2 regions of the Macrococcus psychrotolerans genome follow, and region 1 is predicted to be linked to the other one. Evidence: a T-box and tRNA genes for the amino acid it is inferred to sense, from the RefSeq annotation. Region 1 holds a T-box; the other holds one or more tRNA genes.
The links. A T-box is a leader RNA that pairs with one kind of tRNA and senses whether it is charged. The one in region 1 lies ahead of serS (serine--tRNA ligase), so its partner is inferred to be a tRNA-Ser.
Positions count from the first base shown of each region.

Region 2: it has a tRNA-Ser gene. The T-box ahead of serS (serine--tRNA ligase) is inferred to sense a tRNA for this amino acid. The anticodon was not compared.

Region 1 covers NZ_CP124591.1:8,612-21,067, reverse strand. Annotated here, with positions in the region: gene rplI (50S ribosomal protein L9) at 1-101, opposite strand, end outside; gene QA539_RS00085 (DHH family phosphoesterase) at 103-2,064, opposite strand; gene QA539_RS00080 (DUF2232 domain-containing protein) at 2,094-3,005, opposite strand; gene QA539_RS00075 (YceI family protein) at 3,137-3,652, opposite strand; gene serS (serine--tRNA ligase) at 3,879-5,150, opposite strand; T-box leader at 5,207-5,400, opposite strand; gene QA539_RS00065 (NAD(P)H-hydrate dehydratase) at 5,498-6,316, shown strand; gene budA (acetolactate decarboxylase) at 6,340-7,041, opposite strand; gene alsS (acetolactate synthase AlsS) at 7,052-8,719, opposite strand; gene gyrA (DNA gyrase subunit A) at 8,920-11,556, opposite strand; gene gyrB (DNA topoisomerase (ATP-hydrolyzing) subunit B) at 11,584-12,456, opposite strand, start outside.
Region 2 covers NZ_CP124591.1:1,615,939-1,628,394, reverse strand. Annotated here, with positions in the region: rRNA gene QA539_RS08450 (16S ribosomal RNA) at 1-1,068, shown strand, start outside; rRNA gene QA539_RS08445 (23S ribosomal RNA) at 1,287-4,214, shown strand; rRNA gene rrf (5S ribosomal RNA) at 4,313-4,427, shown strand; tRNA gene QA539_RS08435 (tRNA-Val) at 4,438-4,513, shown strand; tRNA gene QA539_RS08430 (tRNA-Thr) at 4,525-4,600, shown strand; tRNA gene QA539_RS08425 (tRNA-Lys) at 4,607-4,682, shown strand; tRNA gene QA539_RS08420 (tRNA-Leu) at 4,700-4,783, shown strand; tRNA gene QA539_RS08415 (tRNA-Gly) at 4,789-4,863, shown strand; tRNA gene QA539_RS08410 (tRNA-Leu) at 4,880-4,968, shown strand; tRNA gene QA539_RS08405 (tRNA-Arg) at 4,984-5,060, shown strand; tRNA gene QA539_RS08400 (tRNA-Pro) at 5,074-5,147, shown strand; tRNA gene QA539_RS08395 (tRNA-Ala) at 5,164-5,239, shown strand; tRNA gene QA539_RS08390 (tRNA-Met) at 5,259-5,332, shown strand; tRNA gene QA539_RS08385 (tRNA-Ile) at 5,368-5,441, shown strand; tRNA gene QA539_RS08380 (tRNA-Ser) at 5,452-5,544, shown strand; tRNA gene QA539_RS08375 (tRNA-Met) at 5,600-5,673, shown strand; tRNA gene QA539_RS08370 (tRNA-Asp) at 5,682-5,757, shown strand; tRNA gene QA539_RS08365 (tRNA-Phe) at 5,763-5,835, shown strand; tRNA gene QA539_RS08360 (tRNA-Thr) at 5,855-5,930, shown strand; tRNA gene QA539_RS08355 (tRNA-Tyr) at 5,939-6,022, shown strand; tRNA gene QA539_RS08350 (tRNA-Trp) at 6,055-6,128, shown strand; tRNA gene QA539_RS08345 (tRNA-His) at 6,131-6,203, shown strand; tRNA gene QA539_RS08340 (tRNA-Gln) at 6,216-6,287, shown strand; tRNA gene QA539_RS08335 (tRNA-Cys) at 6,293-6,366, shown strand; tRNA gene QA539_RS08330 (tRNA-Gly) at 6,386-6,460, shown strand; tRNA gene QA539_RS08325 (tRNA-Leu) at 6,564-6,645, shown strand; gene QA539_RS08320 (hypothetical protein) at 6,670-7,521, opposite strand; gene QA539_RS08315 (ATP-dependent Clp protease proteolytic subunit) at 7,828-8,382, opposite strand; gene QA539_RS08310 (PTS transporter subunit IIC) at 8,559-9,605, shown strand; gene QA539_RS08305 (pyridoxal phosphate-dependent aminotransferase) at 9,700-10,866, opposite strand; gene QA539_RS08300 (ABC transporter substrate-binding protein/permease) at 11,024-12,456, shown strand, end outside.

The DNA of each region.
Region 1 (12,456 bases):
TTATTCTTTAATAAGAAATTATTCGCATATCCTACAGGTACTTCTTTAATTTCACCTTTTTTACCTTTTCCTCTAACGTCTTGTGTAAATATAACTTTCATTTTATTCCTCTCCTTCATCATGAATAATATTTCTAAGCTGACTGATAACTTCTTCAACAGTCATGTCTTCAATTTGGGTTGCTGCATTAGATAAATGGCCACCACCGCCCATCTTTTCCATTACAAGCTGTACGTTGATTTCACCTAATGAACGCGCTGATATTCCGACAACATTATCTTTACGTTTGGCTACTACGAATGAAGCTTCAACACCTTCAATGTTAAGTAGCTGATCTGCTGCTTGTGCAACAATAACAGGATGAATCACTTCATCACTAGGACCATGCGCAATCGCAATACCGTTATCTTCAAGAACCACTGTCTGAATAATTTCTGAGCGCTTAATGTAAGTCTCCATATCATCCTTTAGGAAATGCTGACATAATATCGTATCTGCACCATGATTTCTTAAGAAACTTGCTGCATCAAATGTTCTGGAACCTGTGCGTAATGTGAAGTTGCGTGTATCGACAATAATACCTGCAAGCATTACAGTCGCTTCCAGTCGCGTTAATTTATAATCGGTCGGTTGATATTCTAGTAACTCTGTCACCAGTTCAGCTGTCGAACTAGCATATTGTTCCATATAAACAAGTAATGGGTTTGATACAAATTCTTCTCCTCGTCTATGATGGTCAATAACAACCTTTCTGGAAGCTTTGTTTAATATATTTTCATCTATAACCATCTCTGGTTTATGTGTATCCACGATGACTAAAGTTGTGCGTTTCGTCATTAGATTCCAAGCATCTTCTGAACTAATAAAGATTTCGTTTAGCTCTGGCTTTTCAGCAATCTCTGTCATTACACGCGATAACGTATCATCGATATCATGATCATTGAGTATTATATTTGCCTTTAGATTATTCATCTTCGCAAATCGTGCCACACCGATTGCAGCACCAATAGCGTCCATATCAGGGCGTTTATGCCCCATAATCATCACATTATCTCCTTCAACAAGAATATCCTTCAATGCATGTGATACTACACGAGCTCTGACACGTGTACGTTTTTCCATAGGATCTGTCTTGCCGCCATAAAATCTCACATTCCCATTTATATGTTTAATCGCTACTTGATCTCCACCACGTCCAAGGGCTAAATCTAAACTTGATTGCGCAAGTGTACCTAATTCAATTAAGTTATCAGCACCTTCACCAATCCCTACACTCAAAGTGACATGTGTCTTAATTTCACGGCTTTTATCTCTAATATTATCAAGTAAATTAAATTTTGTTTCTTCGATTGAGTGCAATATTTTTTGATTAAAGAACATCATAAACTGATCCGATTGATATCTTTTGATATAAACATTATTAAGTTCTGCCCACTTATTGATTTCCATAGACATTAAGCTATTAATCTCGGTACGTTGGGCGTCGGTCATGTTTTGAGTGACTTCGTCAAAATTATCTAAAAACATAATACCAATTACAGGCTTTGCATCTTCAAATAATTGATGTGTTTCAATCTTATCAGTAATATCGAAGAAATATAGTACATTATTCTCTTCAGAAAACATCACTTTAAATTTGTAGTCTTTGTATTGAGCATTCGCCTCATTAACCGCGCTTACCTTAAGTTGGTTCAGCAAGTTCGGAAAAATATCATGAATAGATTCTGAAATAATAGGCTCACTAATTTTTTCATTCATAAAATGGTTATACCATTCAATATGCTCATTTTCATCTAGCAGCAGAATCCCTATTGGTAACTCACTTATCGCATAGTTCTTTCCATTACCAATTACAGTGGACAAATTCTCAATATAACGTTCATTTTGTCTCAAACTATGTTTAAAGTAAGAGTAGGAAATGCAGATAATAATAAATAGAATCACACTGGTCACTCCAGCTAACATCGCATCTTCAGTATACAAAATCCCTGTCACGATGATAGCAGCAAGCGTCATCACAATAAAGGGTATGATCAATGTCTGCCTGTTATACTTTCTGTTCATGTTGACACCTCTTCGTTAAATTTATAATCTTACTTGCGCTTAATATTAGATTTTAAATTCAATATCATATCTATCATTCCAAAGATTTGTGTCACTGGTGAGAAAATAAATGCAAATATGTATATTAAAATGTTTAATACTGGATGTGTACGTTTTACTTTTATAAAGAAGCTAAACAGCGAGAGTCCCTGGATGAATATAACCCATTCTAACACATACTTAAAGTTTGTGACTATGCCTAACAGCACGACATCCGTATCTGTAATGAAGAGTGCAATAAAAAGCGTAAGAAAGTATAGATATAGCACTACTTTTGGAATACGCCACATATATAACGGTCGGAAATTTGGTGTCGATACTTTAAACTTTCTTACAAATGGAAAAGTAATGCTGATTTGAATAAGGGATAATATAAATAAAAATAAAATTAATAACCCTGGTATTTGTAACACTAATGCATCCATACTCGTTAAAAATAAATCAGCGTATGTTTTAGTAACTGTGCCTTTTTCAACCTCTGCCATTAATAAGTTATAGTAAGCATCTGTAGCAGGGGCAAAAATATCCGCCATTTTCGGTATAACACCAGCCATTTGCAATATAATTATAGCGATTAACGAAAAAACGGTATAAAACACAGTCAAAATGTATAGTATACGTTCCTTAGAAGCTTTCTCTTTTAATAATTGGCCTACAATATAACCTCCAAAAATAACGCTTAACATAATTTGCATTGTGAATATCGAAGCAAATATAACAGCGATAAGAATTACAAAACTCATCACATAGTAACTTTCTTTAGAGTGATAATACAAAGTCACTGCAGGAATAAGCAAAAAAGGTGCAATAATTAAGAATAGCCCTGGTACAAAATGAATGATTATTGTTGCTAATAGCATAATAATAGAAGTTACAATTGTTTTTCTTATATCAATATTCAAATTAAAATCTCACTTTCTTAAAACAAAAATTTCGATAACTACTCTATTTTACAACTTTCTTTCTCAAGTCTCAATTTTTCAGAACAAAATAAAAAACTGAGGCAATTTTGCCCCAGCTACAATTATATTTATTATTCTTCGATTGCAAATTCAGCGTTAACTTCGAATTTAGCTTCTTTACCAATCATAACGCCCCCTGTTTCTAAGGCTTGATTAAAGTTGATGCCATATTTTTCACGGTTAACTGATCCATTTACGATAAATCCAGTTACACTGCTTCCATCCATTGGATTTTTATGAACACCGTTAAATTCTAAATCAAATGTTTCTTCATGCGTTTGATCTTTAATTGTTAAGTCTCCTGTTATTTTGTTTTGAGTAATAGACTTAGATACAAATTTAATCTCCGGATATTTTTCTACATCGAAGAAATCAGCAGATTTTAAATGACCGTCGCGGTCTGCATTGTTCGTGTTAATAGAATCTACTTTTACAGAAGCTGTTAATTGTAGAGATGTTAAATCGTTGATGTCTCCTGTAGCTTGTCCATCAAATTCAGTAAATTCACCTTTCACTTTTGATACCATTAAATGTTTGATAGAGAATTCTACGTTACTGTGTACTGGGTCTAGTTTAAAGTTTGTCATCATTAAGTTCCACCTTTTAAGTTTTTTATACCGATTCAGAAATGCCAGTTTATATCGTTAAATAATTATGACCTTCCATTTCGTTATAATTAATATATCAAATATAAAAATTATATTCGACTATAAAAACTATATAATAAAAGTTTTTATATTCTGATAATTCTGTCTTATTATAACATCATATTAAAAGACGATTCAAATGATAACATTGAACCGCCTCTGCTTATTATTTAATTACAGTTTGTCCACCCATATATGGAACGAGTACTTCTGGAACTGTGATAGATCCATCCTCATTTTGATAATTTTCGACTACTGCAGCAAAAGTACGTCCTACAGCTAGTCCTGAACCATTCAATGTATTTACAAGTTCAGCTTTTGCATTTTTATCGCGCTTGAAGCGAATATTTGCACGTCGTGCCTGAAAGTCTGTCATATTAGAACATGAGCTAATTTCTTTATAGGCATCATAACTTGGCAGCCACACTTCAACATCATAAGTTTTTGCAGCACCAAATCCGATATCTCCAGAACATAAAGCAATCGTACGATAAGGAATATTTAATTTCTCCAGAATACTTTCAGCTGAACGTGTCATATCTTCTAACGCAGCGTAAGAATCTTCAGGGCGTTCAAAGCGCACCATTTCGACTTTGTTAAATTGATGCATACGAATTAATCCACGTGTATCACGGCCTGCTGAACCTGCTTCGCTTCTGAAACATGCTGTCATCGCAGTAAATTTCGTAGGTAACATATCATTTGTTAAGATTTCGTCACGATAGAAGTTCGTTAGTGGTACCTCTGAAGTCGGAATTGTATATAAACCTTCTTTTTCAACTTTGAATAAGTCTTCTTCAAACTTAGGAAGTTGTCCTGTACCAAACATAGAAGCGGCATTTACGAGTTGTGGTGTCACCATTTCTTCGTATCCGTTTGCACGATGTGTATCTAACATAAAGTTCATTAATGCTCGTTCTAAACGCGCACCATCTTTCGTTAAAAATGCGAAACGTGCACCTGAAACTTTAGCAGCACGCTCAAAATCAGCCATTTTTAAATTTTCGACGATATCCCAATGCGCTTTTGCGTCGAAATCAAATGTACGTGGTGTTCCCCATTTCTTGACTTCAACGTTTTCATCCTCATCTTTGCCAAATGGTGTTTCATCGCTTACTAAGTTCGGCAAACGTACAAGTTTATCCTTCAACGTTTGAGATACTTCGTTCAACTCAGTATCAATACGCTTTATTTCTTCACCCACTTCACGCATTGCTTTAATTGCATCGTCTGCATTTTCCTTATTACGTTTTTTCTGTGCAATTTCTTCGCTGGTTTTATTACGTTTTGCTTTTAATTCTTCAGTTCTTGCTGTAAGTTCACGTGCTGCTGTATCAAGCGCTAAAATTTCATCAACGATGGAAGTATCAATTGCACGCATTTCTAATTTTTTCTTAACGAATTCTGGTTCTGTTCTAAATAATTTAATGTCTAACATTTGTATTGCCTCCTCATATTTTTTATATGTGGGTAACAAAAAATACCACATCCCTTGAAAGGGACGTGGTATTTACGCGTTGCCACCCTAATTAATAGTCAGTACGACTATTCTCTCAATTAAATAACGGTTAAGCCGATTTATCCTCAATGCAATGGGTAGAAATTCATCAATACATTTCGTAACTTCCACCAGCCGTTACGTCTCTTATAAAAATGTATTCACTACTTATCCCAAACAGACAAATAATATATTTAAATTTAATTTCATATTATCAAATTCATTTTAGAATTTCAACTATATCTGTTATAGTTATATGGACATTGAAACATAAAAGGAGAATGGTTATGCAGTTAATCAATGAAATACGTATACCTAGACGTAAACCTTATAGTCATAAAGGAGATTACGGACGTATATTACTCATCGGTGGTAATCAAAATATGGGCGGATCAATTATGATTGCTGCTCGTGCATGTGTATATAGCGGTGGTGGTTTAACAACAGTAGCTACCCATCATTCAAATCATACTGCTCTGCATTCCCGTTGCCCAGAAGCTATGGTTTCAGATATTAATGATATTAAACGTTTAACAAAACTTATCGAAAATGCTGATTGTATACTCATCGGACCAGGACTCGGTTTAGATTTCCAAGGAAATAATGTTCTAACGCTACTATTTCAACACATTAAAGAAGAACAGAGCTTGATTATTGATGGGGATGCAATAACGATCTTAAGCAAACTAAAACATCCATTTCCTAAATGTAATGTAATACTTACGCCACACCAGATGGAGTGGGAGCGTATCAGCGGCATCAGCATCGATGAACAGACACCAGAACTCAATCGAATAAAAGCTAATGAATTTGGAGCACATGTTATATTGAAACAACATGAAACAGAACTATACCTTAAAAGCGGTGATTATAAGATTACAGTAGGAGATCCCGCCATGGCCTCAGGAGGTATGGGTGATGCCTTGGCAGGCATCATTGCAAGCTTTATTGGACAATTCGATACAGAGGAAGCGATAAAGCAGGCTGTTTATATCCATAGTCTTATAGGAGATAAACTTGCTCGTGATATGTATGTAGTACCACCATCTGCTATTATAGATCAGCTACCTTATATGATGAAAGAATTAGAAGAGGATGAGGCATAATGCCTCATCCTCTTCTAAAACGATTATTCACTTGCCTCTATATCTTTAAGCATGTCAGGGTTGTTCAAGTCATTCTGGCGATATGTCTCTGTTTCTGGCATCTTTAATATTAAATCTTCTGCTAATGCCATCTCTACAGATACATCTTCGATTTCATAATCAAATACATGGCCGCCTTCTTTACCATCATCACTCAGATAATGGACATGATAGCCACCAACACCAACGCCTTGAATGAAGTGTGGTGTGTAGAAACCAAACAATGTTCCGGTAGTGTCAGTATAGTCAAAGTATCCTTGTTCTTTTACTGCCTCCACTAATTTTGGATAAGGTTTCTTCTGCTTTTTCACGGCACGTGCTTTGATAAGCTTAAACTTACCCGTAATCTTAACCGCATGGAAATAGTTCATCCCCTCTATTTCTTCTAGGATAATCTCATCCATCTGTTCTTTATTTAATATCTCTTTGTAATTTAATGTGTGTGTAGGTTTAAATTCAATCATGCTCGCAAAAGGTGTGCGCTCTTCAGCATCCACCTCTCGTATATTTCCATTACTTTCGATGAGATAAGGCTTACCTTCTATAATAATCAATTCTCCATCTAGACCGTCCATCGTTCCAATACCATAGTTACCTGATTTCAGTACTTCTGACATCTTGAACGTGCCTTCAAATAAACCACCAACTAACGCACCCATAGTTGAATATTGATATAAATGATTCATAAGTTCCTCCTTAGTTTGTGCTATCAGGTAAAAGTTCTGCCATTAATTTAGAGTTATTGCTGTAATCTACAGGAATATCTACTACAACTGGTCCTTCTTCTTTCATTGCTTTTTCTAGAATTTCTTCTAATTCACTAGCATGAGTCACACGATATCCTTTAGCACCCATCGATTCAGCATATTTAACATAATCCACTGGGTGTAATCTCACGGCTGCACCTTTGCCATATTTACCTTCTTGCTGGAATTTAACCATATCATAGTAGCCATCGTTCCAGATTAATTGAACGATTGGTGCTTTCATTTCAACAGCTGTTATTAATTCTTGTCCTGAGAATAAAAATCCACCATCTCCTGCCATCGAAACTACTTTTTTACCAGGACGTGCAATAGACGCGGCAATCGCCCAAGGTAGAGCAACACCTAACGTCTGCATTCCATTTGAAAAGAGCAGATGTCTTGGTGCATAACTTCTAAAATAACGTGCCATATAGATATAGAGTGAACCTACATCTACAGTAACAGTTGTTTCATCATCTATTATGTCGCGTACTGCTTTAACAATGTGTCTAGGGTTAACTTTTTCACTGTCTTTATAGTTTTCAGGAAGCTCATATTTTTTTTCAATTAACTTTTGAATCTTTTCTAATATCTCTTTAGTTGTATCATCTAATTCCACATCATCTTTTTGAAGTTTTTCATTCAAACGTTGAATTGTTAAAGGTGTGTTACCGATCAATTCAGTAACTGGTGCATAGTTGTTATCGATATCACTCTGTACTTCATCAATGTGAATGATTGTTTTTTCATTTTCTGCATTCCATATAAATGGATCATATTCAATAGGATCATATCCAACAGTGATAACTAAATCAGCATGTTTTAATAACTCATCGCCAGGCTGATTACGAAATAAACCAATTCTGCCGTAGAAATTATGTTCTAATTCACGAGATAGAATACCAGAACCCTGGAATGTTTCTACAACTGGCATTGGTGTTTTTGAGAGTAATTCGCGAATAGATGCTGTACATGCTTCAGAAGAAGCTCTCATCCCTAAAAGAAGCACAGGTAATTTTGCTGATTTAATACGTTCAACTAATGCATCAATTTCGTGAACTGGTGCAGGTCCATGTATTGGAGCTTCTTTTACTTTAATAGCTTCTCCTTCTACATTATCAGCAGAAATAACATCTTGAGGAATACTTACAAACGCTACACCTTTACGACCTTCCACACTTTCACGAAATGCATTCGTCACTGCTTCAGAAATACTTTTCGCATCTTGCGCTTCTACAGAATATTTCGTAACGTGCTTCATTAATCCAGCATTATCAAGTGATTGATGTGTACGTTTTAAACTATCTTCTCGTCTTACATTACCGCCAATGGCTACAATCGGATCACTTTCTGAGTTTGCAGTAATCAGTCCAGTAGTTAAGTTCGTTACGCCTGGTCCACTTGTCACAAGCACAACACCAGGTTTACCAGTAATACGTCCTATACCTTGTGCAATCATAGCTGCATTTTGTTCGTGGCGTGTCACAATGACTTTCGGTCCTCTATCTTCAAGTACATCAAACGCTTTATCAATTTTAGCTCCTGGAATACCAAAAACATGAGTGACCCCATGATTAATTAGAGTATCAACAAATAAATCTCCACCAGATTTTTTCATTATCATCTCTCCTAAATATAATTTTACTTTTTTTTATTACATTTTTATAATAATACTAAACATTTTTAATGGCAAATAATTAAACTGAGATATTTATTTATAAAAAAACATTATTTTAAAGCTATTTATGGTAAGAAAATAACCATTAAAATTTTCTAAAATTTTAATGGTTAAGAAATTTTATTTCATAAATTTAATCTTTATTCTTCACTGTCATTATATGTTGATTGAAATTCAGAACGTTCTAACGAACCTTGCTCTGACACATCAACGGTTCCCATCACATGACCATCTTCAACCTCTATAGTTTCATCAACCGATTCTTTGGCTACTTCAGTTAAATCTGCACCTTGTTCTGCAATAACTTCTCCTGGTTCTTTATCCGCATCCATCACTTCTTCTTTTTCCACTTTAGCGACAGTAGCAACAAATTGTCCTTCATCAAGTCGAATCAAGCGTACTCCTTGTGCAGAACGACCGTTTTGTGAGAATTCTGTAACATCAAGTCGAATAATTACACCATGGTCTGTTACAATCATAATATCTTCGTTACCATTCACAGTAGTGACACAGACAAGATTTCCGTTCTTCTCAGTGATCGTGGCTGTTTTAATTCCTTTACCCCCACGATTTGAAATTCGATATTCACTTTCTTTCGTACGTTTTCCGTATCCATTCTCAGTAACCACCAGCACTTCATGTTCGCCATTAGATTCTATTACATCTAATCCGATAACTTCGTCACCTTCACGCAGACTGATACCTTTAACTCCTGCAGCTGTACGACCTAAAGGACGTAATTTATTCTCTTCGAAACGAATAAGTGAAGCGTGTTTTGTTCCTATAATCAGTTGCTTATTACCATCTGTTAGTCTAACAGCAATCAGTTCATCTTCTTCTCTAAAGTTAATAGCTATCTTACCGTTTTTGTTAATACGCGAGAAGTGAGATAAATTAGAACGTTTAATCACTCCATGTTTCGTCGCAAATATAATATAAGCATCTTCACGCTCAAGATTTTTCACTGCAATCATCGTACTGATGGATTCATCTTTGTCCAATTCAATTACGTTAACAACTGGAATACCTTTTGACTGTCTTGAAAGTTCAGGTATTTCGTATCCTTTTACTTTATACACACGCCCTTTGTTCGTAAAGAACAGGACATTATCATGTGTAGAAGTTGTTACCATTTGACTGACGAAGTCTTCATCCAAAGTATTCATACCTTGAATTCCTCTTCCACCACGATGCTGTGCACGATAAGTTGAAGCTGGAAGACGTTTAATATAGTTATTACTACTTAATGTAATCACGATATTTTCTTCATCAATTAAATCTTCATCTTCAAGATCTTCAAATCCTCCAGCAACTATTTCACTACGGCGTTCATCTCCATATTTATCACGAATTTCAATTAATTCATCGCGGATGATTTGCAGTAACTTCTCTTCATCTGCTAATATGGCGCGGAGTTCGTCGATATACTTCAACAGTTCTTGATACTCAGACTCAATTTTATCTCTTTCCAGACCTGTTAATCGACGTAAACGCATATCAAGGATTGCCTGTGCTTGACGCTCTGATAATTTAAATTGATCTTGTAATCCTTGTAATGCTTCAGCATCGTTACTAGAGGCTCTAATTAAAGCAATAATTTCATCGATATGATCTAGTGCAATTCTTAATCCTTCCAGAATATGTGCGCGATCTTCTGCTTTTTTTAAATTATAAGCAGTTCGTCGGCGAACAACAGTCTTTTGATGTTCGAGATAATGATAAATTGCCTGTTTAATATTTAATACTTGTGGCTTACCATTTACAAGGGCAAGCATATTCACACCAAATGATGTTTGAAGTGGTGTCTGCTTGTATAAATTGTTAAGGATTACACTTGCATTTGCATCACGACGTACATCGATAACAATACGTACCCCTTCTTTCAAACTTGTTTCGTCACGAAGATCTGTAATGCCGTCCACCTTTTTATCACGTGCTAATTCAGCAATTTTCTCGACTAATCTCGCTTTATTTACTTGGTAGGGAATTTCTGAAATGATAATTGTCTCTTTACCATTCGGACGCATCTCGATCAATGTCTTTGCGCGCATAATTACAGATCCACGTCCTGTTTCATATGCTCGACGTATACCGCTTCGTCCCAATATAAGACCAGCCGTAGGAAAATCTGGTCCTTGAATGAACTCCATTAATTCAGGAATAGAAATATCAGGATTTTTACTTAGTTCTAATACACCATTGATGACTTCTGTTAAGTTATGTGGAGGAATATTTGTTGCCATACCTACTGCAATACCAGAAGCTCCATTTACAAGTAAGTTAGGAAATCTCGATGGTAATACAACAGGTTCGCGTTCATTTCCGTCATAGTTATCTGTAAAGTCAATTGTGTCCTTATTAATATCACGCATAAGTTCCATTGCAATTTTTGACATACGCGCTTCCGTATATCGCATTGCAGCCGCTCCGTCGCCATCCATAGACCCGAAGTTACCTTGACCATCGACAAGCATGTAACGGTAGCTGAAATCTTGTGCCATACGCACCATTGCTTCGTATATAGATGAATCTCCATGCGGATGATATTTCCCCATTACATCTCCGACAATACGCGCAGATTTCTTGTATGGTTTGTCTGGTGTCATTCCTTGGTTGTTCATACCGTAAAGTATTCGACGATGAACAGGTTTCATGCCGTCACGTACATCCGGTAATGCACGAGAAACAATAACACTCATTGCATAATCTAGAAATGAATCTTTCATTTCTTTGACGATATTTTGCTCCTTCAATTTTGAATCATGGTCTAAAGTCATAGATGGCGCCTCCTTAAAATACTATCTTTATACATCAACGTTTGCGTATTCTGCATTCTCTTCAATGAACGTACGACGATGTTCTACAACATCTCCCATCAGCATCTCGAAAACTTCATCCGCTTCAATCGCATCGTTTAATGTCACTTGTAACATTGAACGGTGTTCTGGATTCATAGTCGTCTCCCATAACTGATCCGCATTCATTTCTCCTAAACCTTTATATCTGGCAAGTTGCCATTTCGGTGTCGTCGGCAATTCTTTTCTCAATTTATCAAGTTCACGTTCGTTATATACATAATATTTTTTCTTACCTTGTTCCACTTTAAATAATGGAGGTTGTGCGATATAAACATATCCTGCTTCCAGTAGAGGTCTCATAAATCGGTAGAAGAATGTAAGCAATAATGTTCTAATGTGTGCACCGTCCACATCAGCATCTGTCATAATAACAATCTTATGATATCTAGCTTTAGAAATATCAAATTCTCCACCAATACCTGTACCCATTGCTGTAATCATAGAACGGATTTCATTATTTCCAAGAATTCGATCAAGTCTTGCTTTTTCAACATTTAAAATTTTACCACGTAACGGTAAAATAGCCTGCGTCTTAGAGTCTCTTCCTGATTTCGCTGAACCACCCGCTGAATCTCCCTCTACGATATATAATTCACTAAGGGATGGATCTTTGCTTGAGCAATCCGCAAGTTTTCCTGGAAGACTGGAAATTTCAAGTCCTGACTTACGACGTGTCACTTCACGCGCTTTCTTCGCTGCAAGTCGGGCACGCGATGCCATAATCCCTTTTTCCACGATAATACGTGCAATTGGTGGATTTTCTAATAAGAAACGTTCAAAGTTTTCTGCAAACAAGTTATCAGTAATTTGACGTACTTC
Region 2 (12,456 bases), 430 kb from region 1:
TTGACGGTACCTTACCAGAAAGCCACGGCTAACTACGTGCCAGCAGCCGCGGTAATACGTAGGTGGCAAGCGTTATCCGGAATTATTGGGCGTAAAGCGCGCGTAGGCGGTCTCTTAAGTCTGATGTGAAAGCCCCCGGCTCAACCGGGGAGGGTCATTGGAAACTGGGAGACTTGAGTGCAGAAGAGGAGAGTGGAATTCCATGTGTAGCGGTGAAATGCGCAGAGATATGGAGGAACACCAGTGGCGAAGGCGGCTCTCTGGTCTGTAACTGACGCTGAGGTGCGAAAGCGTGGGGATCAAACAGGATTAGATACCCTGGTAGTCCACGCCGTAAACGATGAGTGCTAAGTGTTGGGGGGTTTCCGCCCCTCAGTGCTGCAGCTAACGCATTAAGCACTCCGCCTGGGGAGTACGGTCGCAAGACTGAAACTCAAAGGAATTGACGGGGACCCGCACAAGCGGTGGAGCATGTGGTTTAATTCGAAGCAACGCGAAGAACCTTACCAAATCTTGACATCCTTTGACAACTCTAGAGATAGAGCTTTCCCCTTCGGGGGACAAAGTGACAGGTGGTGCATGGTTGTCGTCAGCTCGTGTCGTGAGATGTTGGGTTAAGTCCCGCAACGAGCGCAACCCTTATCTTTAGTTGCCATCATTAGGTTGGGCACTCTAGAGAGACTGCCGGTGACAAACCGGAGGAAGGTGGGGATGACGTCAAATCATCATGCCCCTTATGATTTGGGCTACACACGTGCTACAATGGATGGTACAAAGGGCAGCAAAACCGCGAGGTCAAGCAAATCCCATAAAACCATTCTCAGTTCGGATTGTAGTCTGCAACTCGACTACATGAAGTCGGAATCGCTAGTAATCGTAGATCAGCGATGCTACGGTGAATACGTTCCCGGGTCTTGTACACACCGCCCGTCACACCACGAGAGTTTGTAACACCCGAAGCCGGTGGAGTAACCTTTTAGGAGCTAGCCGTCGAAGGTGGGACAGATGATTGGGGTGAAGTCGTAACAAGGTAGCCGTATCGGAAGGTGCGGCTGGATCACCTCCTTTCTAAGGATAATTACGGAAACAGACCATCAGGTCTGTAGGAATTGACATTGACATATTGTATTCAGTTTTGAATGTTTATACATTCAGATTGTACTTTGAAAACTAGATAAAGTAAGAAGATATAAAGATTTTACCAAGCAAAACCGAGTGAGTTCATATTTGAATTCTTGAAAAAATCGCGCGTCTGCATTTATGCAGACATCACAATATTAATAACAGATTAAGTTATTAAGGGCGCACGGTGGATGCCTTGGCACTAGAAGCCGAAGAAGGACGTTACTAACGACGATATGCTCTGGGGAGCTGTAAGTAAGCTTTGATCCAGAGATTTCCGAATGGGGAAACCCGAAGCATGAGTTATGTCATGTTATCCATATGTGAATACATAGCATATGAGAAGGCACACCCGGAGAACTGAAACATCTAAGTACCCGGAGGAAGAGAAAGAAAATTCGATTCCCTTAGTAGCGGCGAGCGAAACGGGAAGAGCCCAAACCAGAGTGCTTGCACTCTGGGGTTGTAGGACACTCAATACGGAGTTACAAAGGAATAGTTTAGACGAATGACTTTGGAAAAGTCAGCCATAGAAGGTAAAGGCCCTGTAGTCGAAAAGTTATTCTCTCCTGAGTGGATCCCGAGTACGGCGGAACACGTGGAATTCCGTCGGAATCCGGGAGGACCATCTCCCAAGGCTAAATACTCTCTAGTGACCGATAGTGAACCAGTACCGTGAGGGAAAGGTGAAAAGCACCCCGGAAGGGGAGTGAAATAGAACCTGAAACCGTGTGCTTACAAGTAGTCAGAGCCCGTTAATGGGTGATGGCGTGCCTTTTGTAGAATGAACCGGCGAGTTACGATTTGATGCAAGGTTAAGCAGTATATGTGGAGCCGTAGCGAAAGCGAGTCTGAATAGGGCGAATGAGTATCAGGTCGTAGACCCGAAACCAGGTGATCTACCCATGTCCAGGTTGAAGTTCAGGTAACACTGAATGGAGGACCGAACCGACTTACGTTGAAAAGTGAGCGGATGAGGTGTGGGTAGCGGAGAAATTCCAATCGAACCTGGAGATAGCTGGTTCTCTCCGAAATAGCTTTAGGGCTAGCCTCGCATGATGATTACTGGAGGTAGAGCACTGTTTGGACTAGGGGCCCCCCTCGGGTTACCGAATTCAGACAAACTCCGAATGCCAGATAATTTAATGCGGGAGTCAGACTGCGGGTGATAAGGTCCGTAGTCGAGAGGGAAACAGCCCAGACCACCGGCTAAGGTCCCAAAATATATGTTAAGTGGAAAAGGATGTGGCGTTGCCCAGACAACTAGGATGTTGGCTTAGAAGCAGCCATCATTTAAAGAGTGCGTAATAGCTCACTAGTCGAGTGACGCTGCGCCGAAAATGTACCGGGGCTAAACATATTACCGAAGCTGTGGATTGTCCGTAGGACAATGGTAGGAGAGCGTTCTAAGGGCGTCGAAGCATGATCGTAAGGACATGTGGAGCGCTTAGAAGTGAGAATGCCGGTGTGAGTAGCGAAAGACGGGTGAGAATCCCGTCCACCGATTGACTAAGGTTTCCAGAGGAAGGCTCGTCCGCTCTGGGTTAGTCGGGACCTAAGCCGAGGCCGAATGGCGTAGGCGATGGACAACAGGTAGATATTCCTGTACCACCTAAGATTGTTTGAACGATGGGGGGACGCAGTAGGATAGGCGAAGCGTACTGTTGGTTATGTACGTCCAAGCACTGAGATTGAGTATCAGGCAAATCCGGTACTCACCAAGATCAAGGTGTGATGGGGAGCGAAATTATAGTAGCGAAGTCGTTGATTTCACACTGCCAAGAAAAGCCTCTAGTTAGAAATTAGGTGCCCGTACCGCAAACCGACACAGGTAGTCAAGATGAGAATTCTAAGGTGAGCGAGCGAACTCTCGTTAAGGAACTCGGCAAAATGACCCCGTAACTTCGGGAGAAGGGGTGCTTTTTAGGGTGCAAGCCTTGAAGAGCCGCAGTGAATAGGCCCAAGCGACTGTTTATCAAAAACACAGGTCTCTGCAAAACCGTAAGGTGAAGTATAGGGGCTGACGCCTGCCCGGTCTTCGGAAGGTTAAAAGGAGTGGTTAGCGTATGCGAAGCTACGAATTGAAGCCCCAGTAAACGGCGGCCGTAACTATAACGGTCCTAAGGTAGCGAAATTCCTTGTCGGGTAAGTTCCGACCCGCACGAAAGGCGTAACGATTTGGGCACTGTCTCAACGAGAGACTCGGTGAAATCATAGTACCTGTGAAGATGCGAGGTTACCCGCGACAGGACGGAAAGACCCCGTGGAGCTTTACTGCAGCCTGATATTGAAATTCGGCACAGCTTGTACAGGATAGGTAGGAGCCTTTGAAGCGTGAGCGTCAGCTTACGTGGAGGCGCTGTGGGATACTACCCTGGCTGTGTTGACTTTCTAACCCGCGCCACTTATCGTGGCGGGAGACAGTGTCAGGCGGGCAGTTTGACTGGGGCGGTCGCCTCCTAAAGAGTAACGGAGGCGCTCAAAGGTTCCCTCAGAATGGTTGGAAATCATTCGCAGAGTGTAAAGGCACAAGGGAGCTTGACTGCGAGACCTACAAGTCGAGCAGGGTCGAAAGACGGACTTAGTGATCCGGTGGTTCCGCATGGAAGGGCCATCGCTCAACGGATAAAAGCTACCCCGGGGATAACAGGCTTATCTCCCCCAAGAGTTCACATCGACGGGGAGGTTTGGCACCTCGATGTCGGCTCATCGCATCCTGGGGCTGTAGTCGGTCCCAAGGGTTGGGCTGTTCGCCCATTAAAGCGGTACGCGAGCTGGGTTCAGAACGTCGTGAGACAGTTCGGTCCCTATCCGTCGTGGGCGTAGGAAATTTGAGAGGAGCTGTCCTTAGTACGAGAGGACCGGGATGGACATACCTCTGGTGTACCAGTTGTCGCGCCAGCGGCATAGTCAGGTAGCTATGTATGGACGGGATAAGTGCTGAAAGCATCTAAGCATGAAGCCCCCCTCAAGATGAGATTTCCCAACTTCGGTTATAAGATCCCTCAAAGATGATGAGGTTAATAGGTTCGAGGTGGAAGTACAGTGATGTATGGAGCTGACGAATACTAATCGATCGAAGACTTAATCAATTTTATAGATTTTTTATTCGGGATTGCCGGGTAGAATCTAATATATCTTACTTACTTTATCTAGTTTTGAAAGTATAAACTATTTATTCTTTCATTTGTCTGGTGACGATGGCAGAGAGGTCACACCTGTTCCCATACCGAACACAGAAGTTAAGCTCTCTAGCGCCGATGGTAGTTGGTCTTACGATCCGCGAGAGTAGGACGTTGCCGGGCAATATACCCAGGAGGATTAGCTCAGCTGGGAGAGCATCTGCCTTACAAGCAGAGGGTCGGCGGTTCGAGCCCGTCATCCTCCACCATTTAATATTATGCCGGAATAGCTCAACTGGTAGAGCAACTGACTTGTAATCAGTAGGTTGAGGGTTCAAGTCCTTTTTCCGGCACCATTTCTAGAGCCATTAGCTCAGTTGGTAGAGCATTTGACTTTTAATCAAAGGGTCAGAGGTTCGAATCCTCTATGGCTCACCATTTTAATAATTTTATATGCGGGTGTGGCGGAATTGGCAGACGCACTAGACTTAGGATCTAGCGCCTTTGGCGTGGGGGTTCGACTCCCTTCACCCGCACCATTTTTGCGAAAGTAGTTCAGTGGTAGAATACAACCTTGCCAAGGTTGGGGTCGCGGGTTCGAATCCCGTCTTTCGCTCCATTATTAAATTTTGAATGCCGGGGTGGCGGAACTGGCAGACGCACAGGACTTAAAATCCTGCGGTAAGTGATTACCGTACCGGTTCGATTCCGGTCCTCGGCACCATTTAATTTTTAATATGCGCCCGTAGCTCAATTGGATAGAGCGTTTGACTACGGATCAAAAGGTTAGGGGTTCGACTCCTCTCGGGCGCGCCATTTTTATTAGCTACGGGAAGTAGCTCAGCTTGGTAGAGCACTTGGTTTGGGACCAAGGGGTCGCAGGTTCGAATCCTGTCTTCCCGACTCGCTTTACATATATGGGGGCTTAGCTCAGCTGGGAGAGCGCCTGCTTTGCACGCAGGAGGTCAGCGGTTCGATCCCGCTAGTCTCCACCATAAACTTAATTATTATTTCGGCGGCGTAGCTCAGCTGGCTAGAGCGTACGGTTCATACCCGTGAGGTCGGGGGTTCGATCCCCTCTGCCGCCACTATTTATTTTAATAAGTGTTTACCTTTGGATTTAGGACCTTTAGCTCAGTTGGTTAGAGCAAACGGCTCATAACCGTTTGGTCGCAGGTTCGAGTCCTGCAAGGTCCACTTTATATATGGAGGAATACCCAAGTCCGGCTGAAGGGATCGGTCTTGAAAACCGACAGGGGCTTAACGGCTCGCGGGGGTTCGAATCCCTCTTCCTCCGCCATTATTTTTTACTTCAGCACTCAATAAAATATGGTTTTCAATTTATTTATTATTATCGCGGGATGGAGCAGTCTGGTAGCTCGTCGGGCTCATAACCCGAAGGTCGGTGGTTCAAATCCGCCTCCCGCAATTATTAGTGGTCCCGTGGTGTAGCGGTTAACATGCCTGCCTGTCACGCAGGAGATCGCGGGTTCGATTCCCGTCGGGACCGCCATGTATGGCTCAGTAGCTCAGTCGGTAGAGCAAAGGATTGAAAATCCTTGTGTCGGCGGTTCGATTCCGTCCTGAGCCATCTTTTTATTTTGTATTATGCCGGAATAGCTCAACTGGTAGAGCAACTGACTTGTAATCAGTAGGTTGAGGGTTCAAGTCCTTTTTCCGGCACCATTCCATCTGGAGGGGTAGCGAAGTGGCTAAACGCGGCGGACTGTAAATCCGCTCCTTCGGGTTCGGCAGTTCGAATCTGCCCCCCTCCACCATTTGATTCATACATATGCTATAATATTAATATAGGGGCATAGTTCAACGGTAGAATAGAGGTCTCCAAAACCTTTGGTGTGGGTTCGATTCCTACTGCCCCTGCCATGGCGATTGTGGCGAAGTGGTTAACGCATCGGATTGTGGTTCCGACATTCGTGGGTTCGATTCCCATCAGTCGCCCTTTATTATTAATGGGCTATAGCCAAGCGGTAAGGCAACGGACTTTGACTCCGTCACTCGTTGGTTCGAATCCAGCTAGCCCAGTTAAAGGCGCCATAGCCAAGTGGTAAGGCCGAGGTCTGCAAAACCTCTATCACCGGTTCAAATCCGGTTGGCGCCTCCATCTTTACTAATTTTATATTGCGGGAGTATTTCAACTTTTAGAATACAGATCTTCCTGATCTGAGGTGTAGGTGTAAGTCCTACCTTCCGCTCCATTTATAGTTACCATAGGGTAGCTTATTTTTTTCTTACACACTGTCATTGACTATCCTGGTAATTAGCACTATACTTAGTTTGCTACAATTAATTTAATATTTAGCCACCGTGGCGGAATTGGCAGACGCGCCGGACTCAAAATCCGGTTCCTCACGGAGTGTCGGTTCGACCCCGACCGGTGGTATACTAAAGCCTCTAAACATTGCGTTTAGAGGCTTTTATTTATGATACGTTCATATGTCTGTTCGGTTATTTGAGTGAAGTGATTCGATGGGATTGATTCAATCATATCCATCGCCTTAATAATGTAATCACATGCGCTTTTATCATTACCTAATCGCTCTTCATTTAAAGCAAGATATGTGTATTTCTGTGCATGTATACTTACGTCCGCAAGCGCCATAAATTTTGTATCAGCGTCATCGCTTTTCAAAATGGAAATTGCGCTGTCGTATTGTTGTAAGTTATAAAGTGCAATTGCTTTATATAAGCTCCAGAAGTCCTCGAAGTTATCGCTTACTTGCTGCTGATACTGATCGTGCTTTAACAGTGTATCTCTTTGATCCAGTAGGTATAACAGCTTATGATATTCCTCGTTAAAGAAGTAATAGATGATATCTGTTGTAAATATATCGAAGTTTGTCTGAAAATCATCTGGATTTAACAGCTTTATATTATCAAATTTTTTATATGTGTCTCTATAGTGTGTTTCATCCTGATTCAATATATACATGACGCACAATGATTTATATATTGGTGTCAGATGTTTGTAAGTCTTGTTCTCTATACATTTTTCTTCAGCAAGCTTAAAGTATTTAATACAGTCATCAATATCGTAGTTCTGATAGCAGAACGTTCCGATTGATACGAGTAAGTTAGGGATGATATTTGGATTTGTAACAGATAGGTCATCTTTATAAGTTTCATAAGTTGTAATCGCATGCTGCAATGCTTTATCGTAATCCCTTACAAGATAATATATGCTTGCGTAATCTTTTTCAACCTCTATTAATTCATTTATATCATCATTATCAGCATAGATTGATTTCGCTTTATTCATATATTTCACAGCATTATCAATATCATTAATGCGTGCTTTCGTATATGCATAATGCTTAAATATGAAGGCACCCTTTCTGTTATGCTGTATGTCATTAATAACAGGGGATAGGATTCCATCAATTTCTTTCTGATAAGAAATATTCGGTACTTTTAATATCTGTTGAATTTCGTTATAAATTAGGAGCTTTAATAAGAAAGTAAATATGCAGCATTAATAAGCTAGAGGTCATTACTTCACTAAATATTTGTTGCTTCTTTAATTCCAAAAAAATCTCAATGCAACGTAATGTGCATTGAGATTTTTTTAGATTTCTTTTTGGTTTTCAATAATTTTATTTACGATACCGTATTCTTTTGCTTCTTCTGTATTTAACCAGTAGTCACGGCCTGTATGCTGCTCGACTTCTTCTACAGATTTACCAGTTTCACGTGCGATTAATTCATTTAACTTTTGGCGTGTACGGATAATTTCTTTCGCTGTAATCTCCATATTTGACGCTTGTCCTTGAGTGCCCCCACTTGGCTGATGGATCATAAAGCGTGTATTTGGTAATGCGTAACGATTTTCTTTCTTACCTGATAAGTAAATTAATACGCCCGCACTCACTACCCAACCTGCACCAATAATCTTCACTTCTGATTCGACGAAATTAATCATATCGTGAATTAGATAACCAGAGTCTACATGTCCACCAGGAGATGAGATGATTAATTTAATTGGTTCATGATTGATTGAATCTAAAAGTAATAATTGATTGACAACTTCTTTCGCTGATTTGTCATCAATACCTCCAGAGATTAGGATTGTTCTTGATTCTATCATTTTTTCTAACATTAGATCTTTGTTTTCGTTTGTCATAATAAGCCTCCTATATGCTTGTTATTTTTATTTTATTGGTTTGGTCAATTTAAGTCAAACATAATACTCACGGATTTATAAGATTATAATTGCGTTATATTTTTCAAAAATTTATTGCTTTTAAGTAATGAAGTATGTTAAAAATATAATCAATACGAAAAAGGGTAGGTGTAACAATGAGGTTAACTCCAAAACAGTTTTTTATGAATATTCTTAATGGTATGGCGGCAGGTATTGTCGTTGCACTTGTACCGAATGCGATGCTTGGTGAATTGTTTAAGTATCTCGCACAATATAATGATATTTTTATAAATTTAGGGCACTTGCTGATGGTGTTCCAGTTTACGCTAAGCTTACTTGCTGGTATTACAATTGGTGCTCAGTTTAAGTTTAGTGCACTGCAGACAGCGATACTCTCAGGAGCATCGATGCTCGGTTCTGGTGCTGTTCAGTTTAATGGCAAAGGTTTTCAGTTCGTCGGTATTGGTGACTTGATTAATATGATGCTGACGATTGCTATCAGTGCAGCGATATTAATCTATGCCGGCAACAAGATGGGTAGTTTAAATATTGTATTTTTACCGTTACTTGCTGGAATTCTGCCTGGCTTCATTGGTACGCTGACTTTACCTTACGTAAAGCACGTTACGGGAGCGATTGGTCAGATGATTGAACGCTTCACAGAACTGAATCCATTGATGATGTGTATATTGATCGGTATTACATTCAGTTTACTGATGGCAACACCTATTTCTCTTGTGGCTATTGCTACTGTGATTAGTCTTTCAGGACTAGGAAGCGGGGCAGCGAATCTCGGAATTGTAGCATGTTGCTACACGTTTATCTTTGGTTCATTAAAGGTGAATGATCGCGGAACGGTACTGACTTTAATTATTGGTGCTGCGAAGATGATGATGCCTGTATACTTCAAGAACCCTTTAATTGCTTTACCGCTCTTTATTAACGGGATTGTGGCTGGACTATGTGCATATTTCTTTAATGTTCAAGGTACGCCGATGAGTGCAGGTTTCGGATATACAGGGCTCGTTGGTCCAATTAATGCGCTGAAGTTCATGGAAGGAAGTTTCGCTGCAAATATACTCAGCCTGCTTCTCGCATACGTGATCATTCCATTGCCGATCGCATTTGTTACACATATCGTTCTAAAGAAAGTTATGCCGAAATATCAGGATAGCTTGTATAAGTTTACGCCACAGCAGTAGTTTGTTTTAGATATTGATATCATGACAAAGAAATAACCCATGTGCAATGAAGATATGCAATCTTCGTAGCGCATGGGTTTATTTTTATATAAATTTATTTCGGTTGTTTTGGATAATTATTCAGGAATCGTTCAAGTCTTACACAGGCTTCTTTAATTTCTTCCATTGTTGATGCGAAAGACAGACGGATATGACCTTCTCCGTATTTAGAGAAAGCACTGCCAGGAACAACTGCAAGACGTTCGGATTCTAGTAAGTCTGTAGCAAACTGATATGAGTCTGAATTATAGGCAGAGATATCCGGGAAGATATAGAAAGCACCTTGAGGTTTTTCTACGGGTAATCCCATCTGGGTTAATTTGTCATAAAGATAGTCTCTACGCTCTTTATATGCTTTATTCATTGATATGATCTCTTTATTATCATGTGTGAACGCGCTAAGCGCCCCGTACTGACTTGGTGTTGCTACACAGATAGAGTTGTATAGATGAACGCTTGTAACGTGTGTAATGAGTTCAGGCGTAGATACAACATAGCCGACACGTGCGCCAGTGATTGCATGTGATTTCGATAACCCATTGATAACAAATAATCGATCACGAACACTGTCAAATTCGATAAATGAATGATGTTCTACATCATATATATTCTCTGAATAAATTTCATCTGTCACGATAAAGATATCTTCATCTTTCAGCACATCTACAAGACCTTTAATCTGGTCATACGTCAATGTCTTTCCGGTTGGATTTGTCGGATAGTTAAAAAGAATCGCTTTCGTATCTTTAGTGATTGCTCTTTTGACCGCTTCTGGTGTCGGAATTAAATGTGTATCGCGCGTGTCAATGTTCACGACTTTAGCACCGAGCAACTTCAGAATTGGTTCATATCCAAGATAACTTGGAGAAGGAATAATCACCTCATCTCCTGGATTAATGATGCTTCTAAAAATATCATCTATTGCTTCTGATCCTCCGTTTGTTACGACAATCTGATGCTCAGCATCATAGTCAACGTTGAAGTCAAGTTTTAACTTATCACTGATAGCCTGACGCAGTTCAATAAGACCACGGTTATGTGTATAGCGCAGTTTATTGTCATTGATTGCTTCAATCATCGCATCTTTAATATATTGTGGTGCGTCGAAACCGGACTGACCGAGCGTTAAATCAACAGCATCGTGTAGACCTGCTACTTTATTTGCGAATTCTCTTGTCCCTGGAATGGTTACTTCTAAGATATTGTTGTTTAATGTTGGCATATGTTTCACTCTTTCGTTAGTTTGTTCTATAAATTGTACAGTAATGATTATAAAGAATCAAAAAAATAAAAATTATTAGAACATTTGTAAAAATAAAAATCTTGTATAATTATTCTATATAATGTATAATTCGATTATAACAGAAAGGGGTACTCATATGAAAATAAGAAATGTCATGCAATTAACATTCGTGTTTATAGTATTACTATCCGTTTTTCCTTTTTCTACAGCGCGTAGTGCGACAGACCAATATGATGTGGTTAAGAAGAATGGAGTACTACGTGTGGGTCTGTCAGCAGATTACGCACCCTATGAATTCGAAAAGACAAAGAATGGTAAGCGAGTATATGCAGGGATTGATATAGAGCTCTCCAAAAAACTTGCCAAAGATTTAGGTGTGGAGCTCAAAATCGTCAATATGCAGTTTGATAGCTTGCTAGGGGCACTTAAAACAGGAAAGATTGATATGATTGCTTCGGGTATGAGTCCAACGCCTGAGCGTAAGAAAGAAGTAGATTTTACAGACTACTATATGCATGTACAGCAACGTATGATTATACAAAAGAAAGATAAAGATAAATTAAAGGCGATAGAAGATTTTACTGGTAAAGCGATCGGTGTACAGAAACAGACGACACAAGAAGAGCTAGCTAAGAAAGAAATACCAGAAGCAGAGGTGCAGTCATTAACACGTGTTCCAGAAATAATCATGTCGCTCAATACAGGAAAGATTGATGGTGTGATATTAGAAGGCCCAGTAGGAGAGGCGTATCTTTCTCAAAATAAAACCTTAGCATTCTCAGAGTTGCAGTTTGCAGATGCTGAAAAAGGAACAGCGATTGCTATTCCCAAAAATTCACCGAAACTGTTAAGTGAATTAAATAAACATATAAAGGAAGTAAATGATAAGAATTTAATTCAGGATTATAAAGATAAAGCAAATCAGGAGATGTTTGATGATGGCTCATTCTTTAGTAAATATGGAACATTCTTTATCCAGGGGATTGGTGGAACGATTGTTATTTCATTAATTGGTGTACTTCTTGGTTCATTATTTGGAGGTATCCTGGCATTTATGAAACTAAGCAAGAATATTATTGCCAGAACGATATCATGGATCTATATCGAGTTTATTCGTGGAACACCGTTACTCGTCCAAGTATTCTTGGTGTACTTCGGTACGACAGCAGTACTCGGCATCGATCTTTCAGCATTCATCTGCGGTGCGATTGCACTTGTGATCAACTGTGCAGCATATATAGCTGAGATTATTCGTGCAGGGATTAAAGCAGTGGACAAAGGACAGATGGAAGCGGCACGTTCACTTGGATTAAGCAATTCGCAGGCGATGAACAAAGTCATTATGCCACAAGCAATCAAGAAGATATTGCCAGCACTTGGTAATGAATTTATTACTGTGATTAAAGAGTCATCTATCGTTTCGGTGATCGGGGTATCTGAACTGATGTTCAATGCTCAAGTGGTGCAAGGTGCATCGTTTGATCCATTTACACCGTTATTGATAGCAGCAGTTGTGTACTTTATACTGACATTCGGATTGTCGCGTGTGATGAATGTCTTTGAAAGGAG